DNA from 2 places in the Pseudomonas sp. SA233 genome. Region 1 is predicted to be linked to the other one. Evidence: predicted binding sites of a transcription regulator. Region 1 holds the regulator's gene; the other holds the start of a gene.
What was found. The regulator sigma-54, encoded in region 1, starts transcription at its own class of promoters, with help from an activator protein. The targets are predictions, from matches to a motif close to ANTGGCATNNANNTTGCTNT.

Region 1 (7,304 bases):
GCCGGACCTGCACCTGTACCGCGGTACCGAATACCCGTGGCACGTACAGAGCACCCGCGCCGAGGTCAACCCGGACGGCAGCGAAGTCGAACTGATCGACAACGTACGGGTCGCCCGCACCGACGAAAAGCAGCGCGAAATGATCATTACCAGCTCACGCATGACCGTGTTCCCGCAGAAGCAATATGCGCAGACCGAGCAAGCCGTTAGAATCGACGGCGCCGGTGGCACAACTACGGGCAAAGGAATGAAAGCGTATTTGAAAGAAGGCAAGATGGACTTGCTCTCTAACGTAAGAGGACAGTATGAGGCTCGTTAAAACCCTCCCCCTTTTGCTCAGCCTGAGCGCAGCACTGGGAAGCGCGAGCGCCCTCGCCCTGCCGAATGACCGTGACCAGCCTATCCGCATCCAGGCCGACAACGCCCACCTGGACGACAAGCAGGGCGTGGCCACCTACACCGGCGACGTGATCATCACCCAGGGTTCGATGATGATCAAAGGCAACACCGTGACCATCACCCGTTCCGCCTCCGGCGACATCGACGTGGTGACCTCGGTGGGCAACCTGGCCTACTTCGAGCAGCAGCAGAGCGCAGCCAAGCCGGACAAGATGAAAGGCTGGGCGGTGACCATCCAGTACCAGTCGCAGAAGGACATGGTGATCCTCACCGACCGCGCCAAGGTCGAGAACGAAGGCAACACCACCGAAGGCGAGAAGATCGTCTACAACACCCAGACCCAGGTGGCGACCGCCGGTCGTGGTGGCAACGTGACCTCGCCGCGTCAGCGTATCGACATGGTGATCCAGCCCAAGAAGAAGGCCGAGTAAATGGCAACCCTCAAAGCCCAGCACCTGGCCAAGAGCTACAAGGGGCGGCAAGTCGTACGCGACGTCAGCCTGTCTATCGACAGCGGCCAGATCGTCGGCCTGCTCGGCCCCAACGGCGCCGGCAAGACCACCTGCTTCTACATGATCGTCGGCCTGGTCCAGGCCGATCAGGGGCGCGTGCTGATCGACAACCTCGATGTCAGCCACCAGCCCATGCACGGTCGCGCCCGCGCGGGCATCGGCTATCTGCCGCAGGAAGCCTCGATCTTCCGCAAGCTGTCGGTGGCCGACAACATCATGGCCATCCTCGAGACCCGCAAGGACCTCGACCGCGACGGCCGGCGCAAAGAGCTGGAAAGCCTGCTGCAGGAATTCCACATCAGCCACATTCGCGACAACCTCGGCATGAGCCTGTCCGGTGGTGAGCGCCGCCGCGTGGAAATTGCCCGCGCGCTGGCGACCGCACCCAAGTTCATCTTGCTGGACGAACCGTTTGCCGGTGTCGACCCGATTTCGGTCGGCGACATCAAGCAGATCATCCATCACCTCAAGGCCAAGGGCATCGGTGTACTGATCACCGACCACAACGTGCGTGAGACCCTGGATATCTGCGAAACCGCCTATATCGTCAATGATGGCCGGCTGATCGCCGAAGGCGACGCCGAAACCATCCTGGCCAACGACCTGGTCAAAGAAGTTTACCTGGGCCACGAGTTCCGGCTCTGAGCCCGGCACGCGCCTGGAGTACTGGCAAATAGCCCTGGAACCTGGGGTAAAGTGTTACGGTACTCTAGGCAAACGCTACAATTTAAGGCATAAAACTTGCTTGATCTGGCGCCCCGGCGCCCTCGTGTAGTGGATGGCGCATGCGCGCCGGCGAACAAGGTATTAAGCCCCAGCCATGAAACCATCGCTCGTCCTAAAAATGGGCCAGCAACTGACGATGACACCGCAGTTGCAACAGGCCATCCGCCTGCTCCAGCTCTCCACCCTGGACCTCCAACAGGAAATCCAGGAAGCGCTGGAGTCGAACCCGATGCTCGAACGTCAGGAAGACGGCGACGACTTCGACAACAGCGACCCGATGGCGGACAACGCCGAGAACAAGCCGGCCGCTGAAGTCCAGGACAACAGCTTCCAGGAAAGCACGACCAGTGCCGACACCCTGGAAGACGGTGAATGGAGCGAGCGCATCCCCAACGAACTGCCGGTCGACACCGCCTGGGAAGACATCTACCAGACCAGTGCCAGCAGCTTGCCGAGCAACGACGACGACGAGTGGGACTTCACCACCCGCACATCGGCCGGCGAAAGCCTGCAAAGCCACCTGCTGTGGCAACTGAACCTGGCTCCGATGTCCGACACCGACCGCCTGATCGCCGTCACCCTGATCGACAGCATCAACGGCCAGGGCTACCTGGAAGACACCCTCGAGGAGATCTGCGCCGGTTTCGATCCGGAGCTGGATATCGAGCTGGACGAGGTCGAAGCGGTACTGCACCGCATCCAGCAGTTCGAGCCAGCAGGCGTTGCCGCCCGCACCCTTGGCGAATGCCTGTTGCTGCAATTGCGCCAGCTGCCCGCCAGCACCCCGTGGATGGCGGAAGCCAAGCGCCTGGTCACCGACTTCATCGACCTGCTCGGCAGCCGCGACTACAGCCAGCTGATGCGTCGCATGAAAATCAAGGAAGACGAGCTGCGCCAGGTCATCGAGCTGGTACAAAGCCTCAACCCGCGCCCCGGCTCGCAGATCGAGTCCAGCGAGCCTGAGTACGTGGTGCCCGACGTCATCGTACGCAAGGACAGCGACCGCTGGCTGGTGGAGCTGAACCAGGAGGCCATTCCGCGGCTGCGCGTAAACCCGCAGTACGCTGGCTTTGTGCGCCGGGCCGACACCAGTGCCGACAACACCTTCATGCGCAACCAGCTGCAGGAAGCGCGCTGGTTCATCAAGAGCCTGCAAAGCCGCAACGAAACCCTGATGAAGGTGGCCACGCAGATCGTCGAGCATCAACGCGGCTTCCTCGACCACGGCGACGAAGCGATGAAGCCCTTGGTGCTGCATGACATCGCCGAAGCGGTGGGCATGCACGAGTCGACCATTTCGCGGGTAACCACGCAGAAATACATGCACACCCCGCGTGGCATCTACGAACTGAAATACTTTTTCTCCAGCCACGTCAGCACCTCCGAAGGCGGAGAATGCTCGTCTACGGCTATCCGCGCGATCATCAAGAAACTGGTTGCGGCGGAAAATCAGAAAAAGCCATTGAGTGACAGCAAGATCGCTGGTTTACTGGAGGCACAAGGCATCCAGGTAGCCCGTCGCACCGTCGCCAAGTACCGCGAGTCCCTCGGCATCGCACCGTCGAGCGAGCGCAAGCGACTGATGTAGCCCCTGAGATGTGCCACAGCGTTTGTGGGGCAGGTGCAAGACCTGCCTCTTTATGCACGGGCAACAAAGGAGAAGCTGTATGCAAGTCAATATCAGTGGACAGCATGTAGAAGTCACCCAGCCACTGCGCGATTATGTGCTTGAAAAGCTCGCTCGCGTGGAAAGTCACTTCGACAAGATCACCAACGTGCAGGTCATCATGAAAGTCGAGAAGCTGCAGCAGAAGGTCGAGGCGACCTTGCAGATTCCCGGCGGCGAAGTGGTTGCCAACGCCGAACACGAAGACATGTATGCAGCGATCGACGCCTTGGCCGACAAGCTCGACCGCCAACTGAAAAAACACAAGGAAAAACAGCAAAGCCTGCTGCAAGGTGCAGCTGCCCGCTGATCCCCCTCATCCATGATCCGACTTGAAACCATCCTGACCCCCGGCCGTTCCCTCGTGAACGTGCCGGGCGGCAGCAAGAAGCGCGCCCTGGAAAAGGTCGCCACCGTCATCGCCGAACAAGTGCCCGAACTGGAGATGCAAGACGTCTTCGAAAAACTGGTCGCCCGGGAAAAACTCGGTTCGACCGGTTTCGGCAACGGCATCGCCATCCCGCACTGCCGGCTTGAAGGATGTTCCGCTCCGGTCAGCGCCCTGCTGCACCTGGAAGCGCCTATCGACTACGACGCCATCGATGGCGCGCCGGTGGACCTGCTGTTCGTCCTGCTGGTGCCAGAAGCCGCCACCGATGCCCATCTGGAATTGCTGCGCCAGATTGCCAGCATGCTCGATCGCAAGGAGGTCCGTGATCGCCTGCGTGCGGCCACCAGCAGCGAGGCCCTGTTCCAGGTTGTCCTGGACGTACAGAACGAGCACTGAACATGCGCCTGATCATCGTCAGCGGCCGGTCCGGCTCCGGCAAGAGCACCGCCCTCGATGTCCTGGAAGACAACGGTTTCTACTGCATTGACAACCTGCCCGCCGGGCTGCTGCCGCAACTGGCGGAAAATGCGCTGATCAACACCGAGTTGCAGCAACCCAAGGTCGCCGTGTCGATCGACGCGCGCAACTTGCCCAGCCACCTGACGCGTTTCCCCGAGTTGCTCGAAGAAGCCCGCGCCCGGCATATCCAGTGCGACGTGCTGTACCTGGATGCCGACGAAGACGTACTGCTCAAGCGTTTCTCGGAAACCCGCCGACGCCACCCGCTGACCAACGCCAACCGCTCGCTCGCGGAAGCGATCCGGGTAGAAAGCGAATTGCTGGGGCCGATTGCAGACCTGGCCGACCTGAAGATCGACACCACCAGCCTGAACCTGTATCAGCTGCGTGATTCGATCAAGCTGCGCCTGCTCAACCAGCCCGAGCCTGGCACCGCGTTCCTGGTCGAGTCGTTCGGTTTCAAGCGCGGAATGCCGGTCGATGCCGACCTGGTGTTCGATGTGCGCTGCTTGCCCAACCCCTATTGGAAACCCGAGCTGCGTGAGCATTCCGGCCTCGACCAACCGGTAATCGACTACCTGGCCGCACAGCCGGATGTCGAAGAGATGTTCAACGACATTTCCAGCTACCTGCTCAAGTGGCTGCCCCGCTTCGCCGCTAGCAACCGTGCCTACGTCACCATTGCCATTGGCTGCACCGGCGGCCACCACCGCTCGGTGTACATCACCGAACGCCTTGGCCAACTGCTGCAGCAATCCCTGAAAAACGTCCAGGTCCGCCACCGCGACCTCTAGCCCAAGGATCCGCCCCACGATGCCCGCCCGTGAAATCACCATCATCAACAAGCTGGGTCTGCATGCCCGGGCGGCAGCCAAGTTCGTCGGCGTTGCCGGCCGCTTCCCCTGCCAGGTCAGGGTTGGCCGTGCGCCGGACAAGTTGGTGGATGGCAAGAGCATCATGGCGGTGATGATGCTGGCGGCCGGCAAGGGCACCCAGGTGCACCTGCATACCGAAGGCGAGCAGGACGTTGATGCCATGGATGCGCTGGTCGAGCTGATCAACAACTTCTTCGACGAAGGCGAATGAATTGCAAGCGGTACGCTTACCCTGTGGGAGCGGCTTTAGCCGCGAAGAATCCAACGCGGTGCATGGCACCGGCTGCGCCGGTGTTCGCGGCTAAAGCCGCTCCCACAGAGTCCCCGCTAATTCAATGAGTTATGTGCCGCTCCCACAGCGAAACCGGTGAACACCCCATCATCCGGCGCAAACCGATGCACACCCCCAAGCTGGCCAGGCCAGGTCCAACCAGGCGAAGCCGCGCGCCAATAGCAATGCAGTGCCTGCGAGCAACAGCAAAGTCCCAAGCGTCATGCGAAACAGGCGAAACAGGCGCACGCGGCTGACGGACATCATCTGGGAGCGCATACCGGGGAGACTCACTTCAGGGTTTCGAGGTAGCGGCGCTCCACTTCCGCCCAGTCAATGACGTTGTAAAAGGCACCGATGTATTCCGGACGACGGTTCTGGTACTTCAGGTAATAGGCATGCTCCCACACGTCCAGGCCGAGGATTGGCGTGTTGCCGTGCATCAGCGGGCTGTCCTGGTTGCCGCTGCTTTCCACTACCAGCGTTTTCTGCGGGGTCACGCTGAGCCAGGCCCAGCCACTGCCGAAGCGGGTCAGCGCAGCCTTGGTGAAGGCCTCCTTGAAGGCATCGAAGCCGCCCAGTTGGGCGTCGATGGCCTGCGCCAGAGCACCCTGCGGCTCTCCCCCGCCCTGCGGCGACATCACGGTCCAGAACAGGCTGTGGTTGGCGTGCCCGCCGCCATGGTTGGTCACCGCACCACGCAGGTTTTCCGGCAGTTGCCCGACCGCGCCGAGCAGTTTTTCCACCGGCCACTCAGCCCACTCGGTGCCTTCGATGGCGGCGTTGAGGCCAGTGACGTAGGTCTGGTGGTGCTTGGTGTGGTGGATTTCCATGGTCTGCGCGTCGATGTGCGGTTCCAGCGCAGCGTAAGCGTAAGGCAGTGCAGGCAAGGTATGGGGCATATCAGTGAATTCCGTAGGCATGGGTTGGGCGATGACCAACGCGGCCACCGCTGGCGCTTGGGCCGTGACTCAGTGTCAGATACCACCGGCGGTGAGTTTTTCCGGGTCCAGTAGCGCTTCCAGCTGGTCACGCGATAGGTCGGTGTGCTCCAGCGCCACGTCGATGATCGGACGGCCCTGCTTGTAAGCGGTCTTGGCGATTTCAGCGGCCTTGAGGTAGCCGATGATCGGGTTCAGCGCCGTGACCAGAATCGGGTTGCGTGCCAGGGCTTCCTTGAGCTTGCTTTCGTTGACCTTGAAGCTCGCGATGGCCTTGTCGGCCAGCAGGCGGCTAACGTTGGCCATCAGCTCGATGCTCTCCAGCAGGTTGCGGGCGATCACCGGCAGCATCACGTTCAGCTCGAAGTTGCCGGACTGGCCAGCGATGGCGATGGTGGCGTCATTGCCGATCACTTGGGCGGCGACCATGGCGGTGGCCTCTGGAATCACCGGGTTGACCTTGCCCGGCATGATCGAAGAGCCCGGCTGCAGGCCTTGCAGCTCGATTTCGCCCAGCCCGGCCAGCGGGCCAGAGTTCATCCAGCGCAGGTCGTTGGCAATCTTCATGAGCGCCACGGCGGCAGTCTTGAGCTGGCCGGACAGGGCCACTGCGGTGTCCTGCGAGCCGATCAGGGCGAACAGGTTCTGCCCGGGGGTGAACTCGACCTGGGTCAGGCCGCTGAGCTGGCGGGCGAAACCAGCAGCGAATTGCGGGTGGGCGTTGATGCCGGTACCCACGGCCGTGCCGCCCTGGGCCAGGACCTGCAGGCTCGGCAGGGTAGCTTCGATGTGTGCCTTGGCGCCATTGATCTGTGCCGCCCAGCCATCCAGCACCTGGCTCATGCGCACCGGCATGGCGTCCATCAGGTGGGTGCGGCCGGTCTTCACGTACTGATGCACCTGTGCCGACTTGGCCTCGATCACCTGTACCAGATGCGCCAGGGCGGGCAGTAGCTGCTCGTGCAAGGCCAGGGCGGCGCTGACGTGAATCGTGGTCGGGATGATGTCGTTGCTGCTCTGGCCGCAGTTGACGTGGTCGTTGGCGTTGACGGCCTCACCCAGCA
Region 2 (7,304 bases), 700 kb from region 1:
TGGCTTGGCCAGGCCGGCCTGTGCCCGCGCCTGCGCCTCGTCATGCACCTTGCGCCACAATGCCGGTACGTGGCCGAGCCAGGCACTGAAGCCCCAGCGCTCACGCTTGAGGTTGGGCGCGATATCGGCGGCGATCATCGCCGCTTCGACCAGGAAGGTACCCACACCGCACATGGGGTCGGCCAGCGCGCCACCTTCGGCAGCAATGCGCGGCCAGCCGGCGCGGATGAGTACCGCCGCCGCCAGGTTTTCCTTCAGCGGCGCGGCGCCTTGCTGCAGGCGGTAGCCACGCTGGTGCAGGCTGTGCCCGGAAAGGTCGAGCGAGAGAATGGCTTCGCCACGGTCCAGGCGCAGGTGCACGCGCACATCAGGGTCGATCTTTTCCACCGACGGGCGCAGGCCTTCACGGTTGCGCAGCTTGTCGACGATCGCGTCCTTGACCTTCAACGCACCGAAGTGGGTGTTGTCGATGCCCGAGCCATGGCCGCTGAACTCAACTGCCAGGGTGCCGTCGGCTGCCAGGTGATCGGCCCAGTCGACCGCGTGCACGCCGTCGTAGAGGTCGTCGGCGTTCTTCATGGAGAAGCGCTTGAGTACCAGCAGCACCCGGTTGGCCAAGCGTGACCAAAGGCACAGGCGGTAGGCGGTTTCGATGTCGGCGGCGCCGCGAATGGCCGAAGTGTGCTCGCGCACATCATCCAGGCCGAGGCTCCGCGCCTCTTCGGCAAGCAGGCCTTCCAGGCCTTTGGGGCAGGTGAGGTAAAGTTCGAAACGGTCCGACATGAGTAATCCAGCGCCTTGGGCTATTTGACTGACGGGGCGACGCATCGCCCCGCGATGTTTGCCCGCACTCCTTTCCAGCAGACGTGCGGGTGGCCCTTCCCGGCACGCGAACGTGCAATGAAAGGCCGGGCCGCCTGACCGATCTGTGCTTGGCCCAGTGGCAAAGACAGCTTAGATCATCAGGCAGTATGAAAAATTCTTGCGATACCAGGGCCGATATGACCCTTCGTCGCATTTCAAATTATTTCTGTCATCCGCAAGCAACGCTGGCGAAATGACGTCAATGATCGGCAAACCCTGATCATAGCGGGCTCAACGCTAAACAAGGTTGAGTCGCATTTATTTACTTATCCCCTCACCCTTGGAAAGGTTACGTGCTTATGACAAATCGATCATTCACACCGTGACTCGCATTCGATAGAACTGGTCTCAGGCCGCTTCGCAACGAGGTGGCACTTTCAGCTCGCCACGCCGGCAGCGAGCGCACACCGGCAGAAAGACTCTGCCCGGCCTCGGAGAGGCCGACGGGACATTACAGTCAACAAGTGAGGGCAACACCCTATGAGAAGACTTAAGCGTGATCCGTTGGAAAGAGCATATTCACGTGGCTACCAATACGGGGTCACCGGCAAATCCCGCGAACTTTGCCCCTTCAATCTTCCTTCTGTTCGCCAAGCCTGGATCAACGGCTGGCGTGAAGGTCGCGGTGATAACTGGGACGGAATGACTGGCACCGCTGGCATCCATAGACTCAACGAAAATCACGCCGTTGGCTGAACGAGGACACTGAATTCGATTCACCATGCACGCCCTATCCGGGCGGCGGGCGAAGGCCCAGGGGCCCCTTGATGGGGCCCTTTTTTATTGCCGATCAAACCCGTGGCATTGCCGCGATAGCGTCCACCGCCTCGCGAATCAGCGCCGGCCCTTTATAGATGAAGCCGGAGTAGATCTGCACCAGGCTCGCCCCGGCAGCGATCTTCTCGGCGGCATGGCGGCCTTCGGTAATGCCGCCAGCGGCAATGATCGGCAGCTTGCCGCCCAGCTCGCCCGCCAGCACCTTGACGATATGGGTGCTCTTTTCCAGCACCGGCGCACCCGACAGGCCACCCGCCTCGTCACCGTACGGCAGGCCTTCGACACCTTCACGCCCCAGCGTGGTGTTGGTGGCGATCACCGCATCCATGCCCGACTCCATCAGCGCGGCGGCCACCAGGGCGGTTTCTTCGTCGCTCATGTCCGGGGCAATCTTGATTGCCAGAGGTACGCGCTTGCCATGCGTGCCGGCCAGTTGCTCGCGGCGCACGGCCAGGGCATCGAGCAGCTGCTTGAGCGAATCGCCGAACTGCAGGCTGCGCAGGCCCGGGGTGTTGGGCGAACTGACGTTGACCGTGATGTAACTGGCCTCGGTGTACACCTTGTCCAGGCAGATCAGGTAGTCATCGACGGCACGCTCCACCGGGGTGTCGAAATTCTTGCCGATGTTGATGCCCAGCACACCGTTGTAACGCGCAGCCCGTACCCGGCCGAGCAGGTGATCAACGCCCAGGTTGTTGAAGCCCATGCGGTTGATGATGGCCGTTGCCTCCGGCAGGCGGAACAGCCGTGGCTTGGGGTTGCCCGGCTGCGGGCGCGGGGTGACGGTGCCGATTTCGACGAAGCCGAAGCCCAGCTGGGCGAAACCGTCGATGGCCGCACCGTTCTTGTCCAGGCCGGCCGCCAGGCCCACCGGGTTGGCGAAGTTCAAGCCCATGACCGTAACCGGCAAAGCCGCCGGCTGCTTGCACAGCATGCCGTTGAGGCCGAGACGGCCACCGGCACCGATCAGGTCCAGGGACAGGTCATGGGAGGTTTCCGGGGAAAGCTTGAACAGCAGCTGGCGGGCCAGGGTATACATGGGCGGGCAAGGCTCGGGGTGAATGAGGGGGCGATTATAGCCAGCGTGGGGCCGGCATGACAGCAAATCGTGGGGCTGCTGTCAGATGGCACATCGGTTGCACCGGAAAAGCCCACAGCCTTATCAGTACGGGCGAGGACCCTTGTGAACACTGCACCCCGAGCAACGCCCCTGGCCTGGGTCAACGGCAGCGACGCGCCGGAAAAGCCCAGCCTGAACATCGGCTACATGGCCCTGACCGACTGCGCCTCGGTGGTAGTCGCCGCCACCCAGGGCTTCGCCCAGCAGCACGGCCTTACCCTCAACCTCAAGCGCCAAGGCTCCTGGGCCGGGCTGCGCGACAAGCTGGTCAGCGGCGAACTGGATGCGGCGCACTGCCTGTATGGCCTGGTGTACGCCGTGCACCTGGGCATCGGCGGTGTACCGGCCAGCGCCATGGCCGTGCTCATGGGGCTGAACCAGAACGCCCAGGCCATAAACCTGTCCCCGGCCCTGCAGCGCAAAGGCGTGACCAACCCTGAAGCACTGGCGCGCCTGGTGCACCAGCATGGCGCACGCCTCACCTTCGCCCAAACCTTCCCCACCGGTACCCACGCCATGTGGCTGTATTACTGGCTGGCCAGCCAGGGCATCCACCCATTGCGCGACGTCGACAGCGTGGTGGTACCACCGGCGCAAATGGCTGCGCATATCCAGGCCGGGCGCATCGACGGTTTCTGCGTGGGCGAACCCTGGGCTGCCGATGCAGTGGCCACGGGCCAGGGCTTCACCCTGGCCACCAGCCAGTCGATCTGGCCGGACCACCCGGAAAAGGTCCTGGCCTGCGCCCGCGCCTTTGCCGAGCAATACCCCAACAGCGCCCGCGCGCTGATCAAGGCGGTACTCGCCGCCAGCCGCTTCATCGAGCAAAGCCCGGAAAACCGCCGCAGCACCGCGCAACTGCTCAGCAGCAGCGCCTACCTGGACACTCCGCTGGCAAGTATCGAGCCGCGACTGCTCGGCAGCTACCACGATGGCCTGGGCAACCACTGGCAAGACCCGCACGCCCTGCGCCTGCACGATCACGGCCGGGCCAACCTGCCGTACCTGTCCGACGGCATGTGGTTCATGACCCAGTTCCGCCGCTGGGGCTTGCTGCGCGATGACCCCGACTACCTCGGCGTGGCCCGCCAGGTCCAGCAGCTGGCACTGTATGGCGAGGCGGCCCAAAGCCTAGGCGTGGCCTGCCCCGAGCAGCCGATGCGCAGCAGCCTGCTGATCGATGGCAGCCGCTGGGACGGCAGCGACCCCTACGGCTATGCCCGCAGCTTCAGCCTGCATGCCCTGGGCGACCTGCCCGATGCCCGTGTCGGCGCGTGAGGGGGACCATTCATGTTGCGCATCCTGCTGATCGACGACACCCAGAGCAAACTCGGCCGCCTCAAGGCGGCCTTGAGCGAGGCCGGCTTCGAGGTCATCGAAGCCCCAGGCCTGACCATCGACCTGCCCGCCTGCGTCGAAACGGTGCGACCGGACGTGGTGCTTATCGATACCGACTCACCGGACCGCGATGTGATGGAACAGGTGGTCCTGGTCAGCCGTGACCAGCCACGGCCAATCGTGCTGTTCACCGACGAGCATGATCCCGGGGTGATGCGCCAGGCGATCCAGGCAGGGGTCAGCGCCTACATCGTCGAAGGCATTCATGCCGCGCGGCTGCAACCGATCCTGGATGTGGCCATGGCCCGCTTCGAAAGTGACCAGGCGCTGAAGGCGCAGCTGCTCGCACGGGACCAGCAACTGGCTGAACGCAAGCGCATCGAGCAGGCCAAGGGTTTGCTGATGAAGATGAAGGACTGTAACGAAGAACAGGCCTACACCCTGATGCGCCGCCAGGCCATGAGCCGGCAGCAGAAGCTGATCCAGGTGGCCGAGCAGATCATTGCCATGCACGAGATGCTGGGCTAGCAACCTGCTTCACGCGGTCCCCTGTAGGAGCGGCCTTGTGTCGCGATGGGCTGCGCAGCAGCCCCGGTAATCTCTGCCGCGAAGCTGAGATCCTGGGGCTGCTGCGCAGCCCATCGCGACACAAGGCCGCTCCTACAAGGGGACTGCAACTTCTCAGAGTTGGCCCATCTCTTGCTGAACAAATATCACCGGTAGCCAACGGCGGTTGCCCCACTTAATCCCCGACAAAGACGTCGCTCTCCCCTCCACGCACGTGGAGCGGGTAGCGGCGTCTTTTTCGTTCCGTTGCATTGCCGAGTGAGGTGTTCGATGAGTACCAGCTTCTGGAAATCCGGGCATGTGCCCACGCTGTTCGCCGCGTTCCTGTACTTCGACCTCAGCTTCATGGTCTGGTACCTGCTTGGCCCATTGGCGGTGCAGATTGCCGCCGATCTGCAGCTGAGTGCACAACAACGGGGCCTGATGGTGGCCACGCCGATCCTGGCCGGGGCGATCCTGCGCTTCGCCATGGGCGTGCTGGTTGACCGCCTGTCACCCAAGACCGCGGGGCTGATCGGCCAAGTGGTGGTCATCGTCGCCCTCGCCGCTGCCTGGCACCTGGGCGTGCACAGCTATGAACAAGCGCTGCTGCTGGGCGTGTTCCTCGGCTTTGCCGGCGCTTCGTTCGCTGTGTCACTGCCGCTGGCCTCGCAATGGTACCCGCCACAGCACCAAGGCAAAGCCATGGGCATTGCAGGTGCCGGCAACTCCGGCACAGTGTTCGCCGCCCTGCTGGCCCCCGCGCTGGCTGCGGGCTTTGGCTGGAACAACGTGTTCGGCTTCGCACTGATCCCGCTGTCGCTGGCGCTGTTGGTGTTCGCCCTGCTGGCACGCAATGCTCCGCAGCGGCCCAAGCCAAAAGCCATGGCCGATTACCTCAAGGCCCTGGGCGACCGTGACAGCTGGTGGTTCATGTTCTTCTACAGCGTCACCTTCGGCGGCTTCATCGGCCTGGCCAGCGCCCTGCCCGGCTATTTCAGTGACCAGTATGGCCTGAGCCCGGTCACCGCTGGCTACTACACCGCTGCCTGCGTGTTCGCCGGCAGCCTGATGCGCCCACTTGGCGGCGCCTTGGCTGACCGCTTCGGCGGCATCCGCACCCTGCTGGGCATGTATAGCGTGGCGGCCATCTGCATCGCCGCAGTCGGCTTCAACCTGCCTAGCGCCGCCGCCGCACTGGCCCTGTTCGTCAGCGCCATGCTCGGCCTGGGAGCCGGCAATGGCGCGGTGTTCCAACTGGTACCGCAACGCTTCCGCCAGGAGATCGGCGTGATGACCGGGCTGATCGGCATGGCCGGCGGCATCGGGGGCTTCCTGCTGGCCGCCGGGCTTGGCACCATCAAGCAGCACACCGGTGACTACCAGCTGGGGCTGTGGCTGTTCGCCAGCCTGGGCTTGCTGGCCTGGTTCGGCCTGCACGGCGTGAAACAGCGCTGGCGCACCACCTGGGGCTCGGCTGCGGTTACCGCGGCACGGGTCTGAGGCACAGCCATGAGCCTGCAACTGAACTTTGCCCAGGCCAGCGCCACCGGGCCGCGCGAGGAAAACCAGGACGCCCTGCGCCTGGTTACCCCGGCGCCGGAGCTGGCCGCCAGCAAAGGCTACCTGTTCGCCCTCGCCGACGGCGTCAGCCAATGTGCCGATGGCGGCCTGGCAGCCCGTGCCAGCCTGCAGGCGCTGGCCCTGGACTATTACGCCACCCCCGCGACCTGGAGCGTGGCCCAGGCACTGGACCGCCTGCTGCTGGCGCAAAACCGCTGGCTGCGCGCCCAAGGCAGTGGCCAGCCACTGCTGACCACCCTCAGCGCGCTGGTGCTGCGCGGCCGACGCTTTACCCTGGCCCACGTGGGTGACTGTCGCGTGTACCGCTGGCACGCCGGGCGCCTGCAATGCCTGAGCGAAGACCATGTATGGGACCAGCCCGGCATGCAGCATGTGCTGAAGCGCGCGCTGGGCCTGGACCAGCACCTGCTGGTGGATTATCTGGAAGGTGAGCTGCAGCCGGGCGAGAGTTTCCTGTTGTTGAGCGATGGCGTATGGGCCAGCCTGGGCGACCAGCACATCCAGGCGGTGCTGCGCGAGCAACCCGACCTGCAACTGGCCGTCGATACCCTGGTCGCCAGCGCGCACCTGAACGGTAGCCAGGACAACGCCAGTGCCTTGCTGGTGCAGGTCGAGCAATTGGGCACTGCCAACCTGGGCGACACCCTGGCGCAACTGCAGCAATGGCCGGTGCCCGGCCCATTGCGTGAAGGCCAGGTAATCGATGGCTGGCAAGCCGAAAAGCTGCTTTCGCAAAGCCGCCAGTCGCTGCTGTACCGGGTGCGCGATAGTCAGGGCCGAGCCTGGCTGCTGAAGACACTGCCACCCGCGCGCGAGCAGGAGCCCGGCGCGGCGCAAGGGCTGTTGCTGGAGGAATGGTTCCTGCGCCGGGTCGCTGGCCGGCACTTTCCCGAGCTGCACACCGCCAGCCAGCGCCAGCACCTGTACTACGTGATGCGCGAATACCCCGGCCAGAGCCTGGCGGCGCTGCTGGCCGAGCATGGCCCGCTGCCCATGCCGCAGTGGCTGGAGCTGGCCCGGCAACTGCTGCAGGCGGTCGGCGTATTGCACCGGCGCAACCTGCTGCACCGCGACA

Region 2: a site for sigma-54 is predicted at 2,765-2,784, ahead of M1D87_RS08210 (CmpA/NrtA family ABC transporter substrate-binding protein). Genes of this name have one in related genera too.

The regions. Positions count from the first base shown of each region.
Region 1 covers NZ_CP096449.1:1,063,743-1,071,046, reverse strand. The annotation lists gene lptC (LPS export ABC transporter periplasmic protein LptC) at 1-319, shown strand, start outside; gene lptA (lipopolysaccharide transport periplasmic protein LptA) at 306-830, shown strand; gene lptB (LPS export ABC transporter ATP-binding protein) at 831-1,556, shown strand; gene M1D87_RS04960 (RNA polymerase factor sigma-54) at 1,732-3,225, shown strand; gene hpf (ribosome hibernation-promoting factor, HPF/YfiA family) at 3,305-3,613, shown strand; gene ptsN (PTS IIA-like nitrogen regulatory protein PtsN) at 3,626-4,090, shown strand; gene rapZ (RNase adapter RapZ) at 4,093-4,947, shown strand; gene M1D87_RS04940 (HPr family phosphocarrier protein) at 4,967-5,239, shown strand; gene M1D87_RS04935 (superoxide dismutase) at 5,590-6,201, opposite strand; gene M1D87_RS04930 (class II fumarate hydratase) at 6,277-7,304, opposite strand, start outside.
Region 2 covers NZ_CP096449.1:1,764,013-1,771,316, reverse strand. The annotation lists gene rlmKL (bifunctional 23S rRNA (guanine(2069)-N(7))-methyltransferase RlmK/23S rRNA (guanine(2445)-N(2))-methyltransferase RlmL) at 1-783, opposite strand, end outside; gene rmf (ribosome modulation factor) at 1,345-1,560, shown strand; gene M1D87_RS08215 (quinone-dependent dihydroorotate dehydrogenase) at 1,655-2,680, opposite strand; gene M1D87_RS08210 (CmpA/NrtA family ABC transporter substrate-binding protein) at 2,825-4,039, shown strand; gene M1D87_RS08205 (ANTAR domain-containing response regulator) at 4,052-4,627, shown strand; gene M1D87_RS08200 (nitrate/nitrite transporter) at 4,937-6,148, shown strand; gene M1D87_RS08195 (bifunctional protein-serine/threonine kinase/phosphatase) at 6,158-7,304, shown strand, end outside.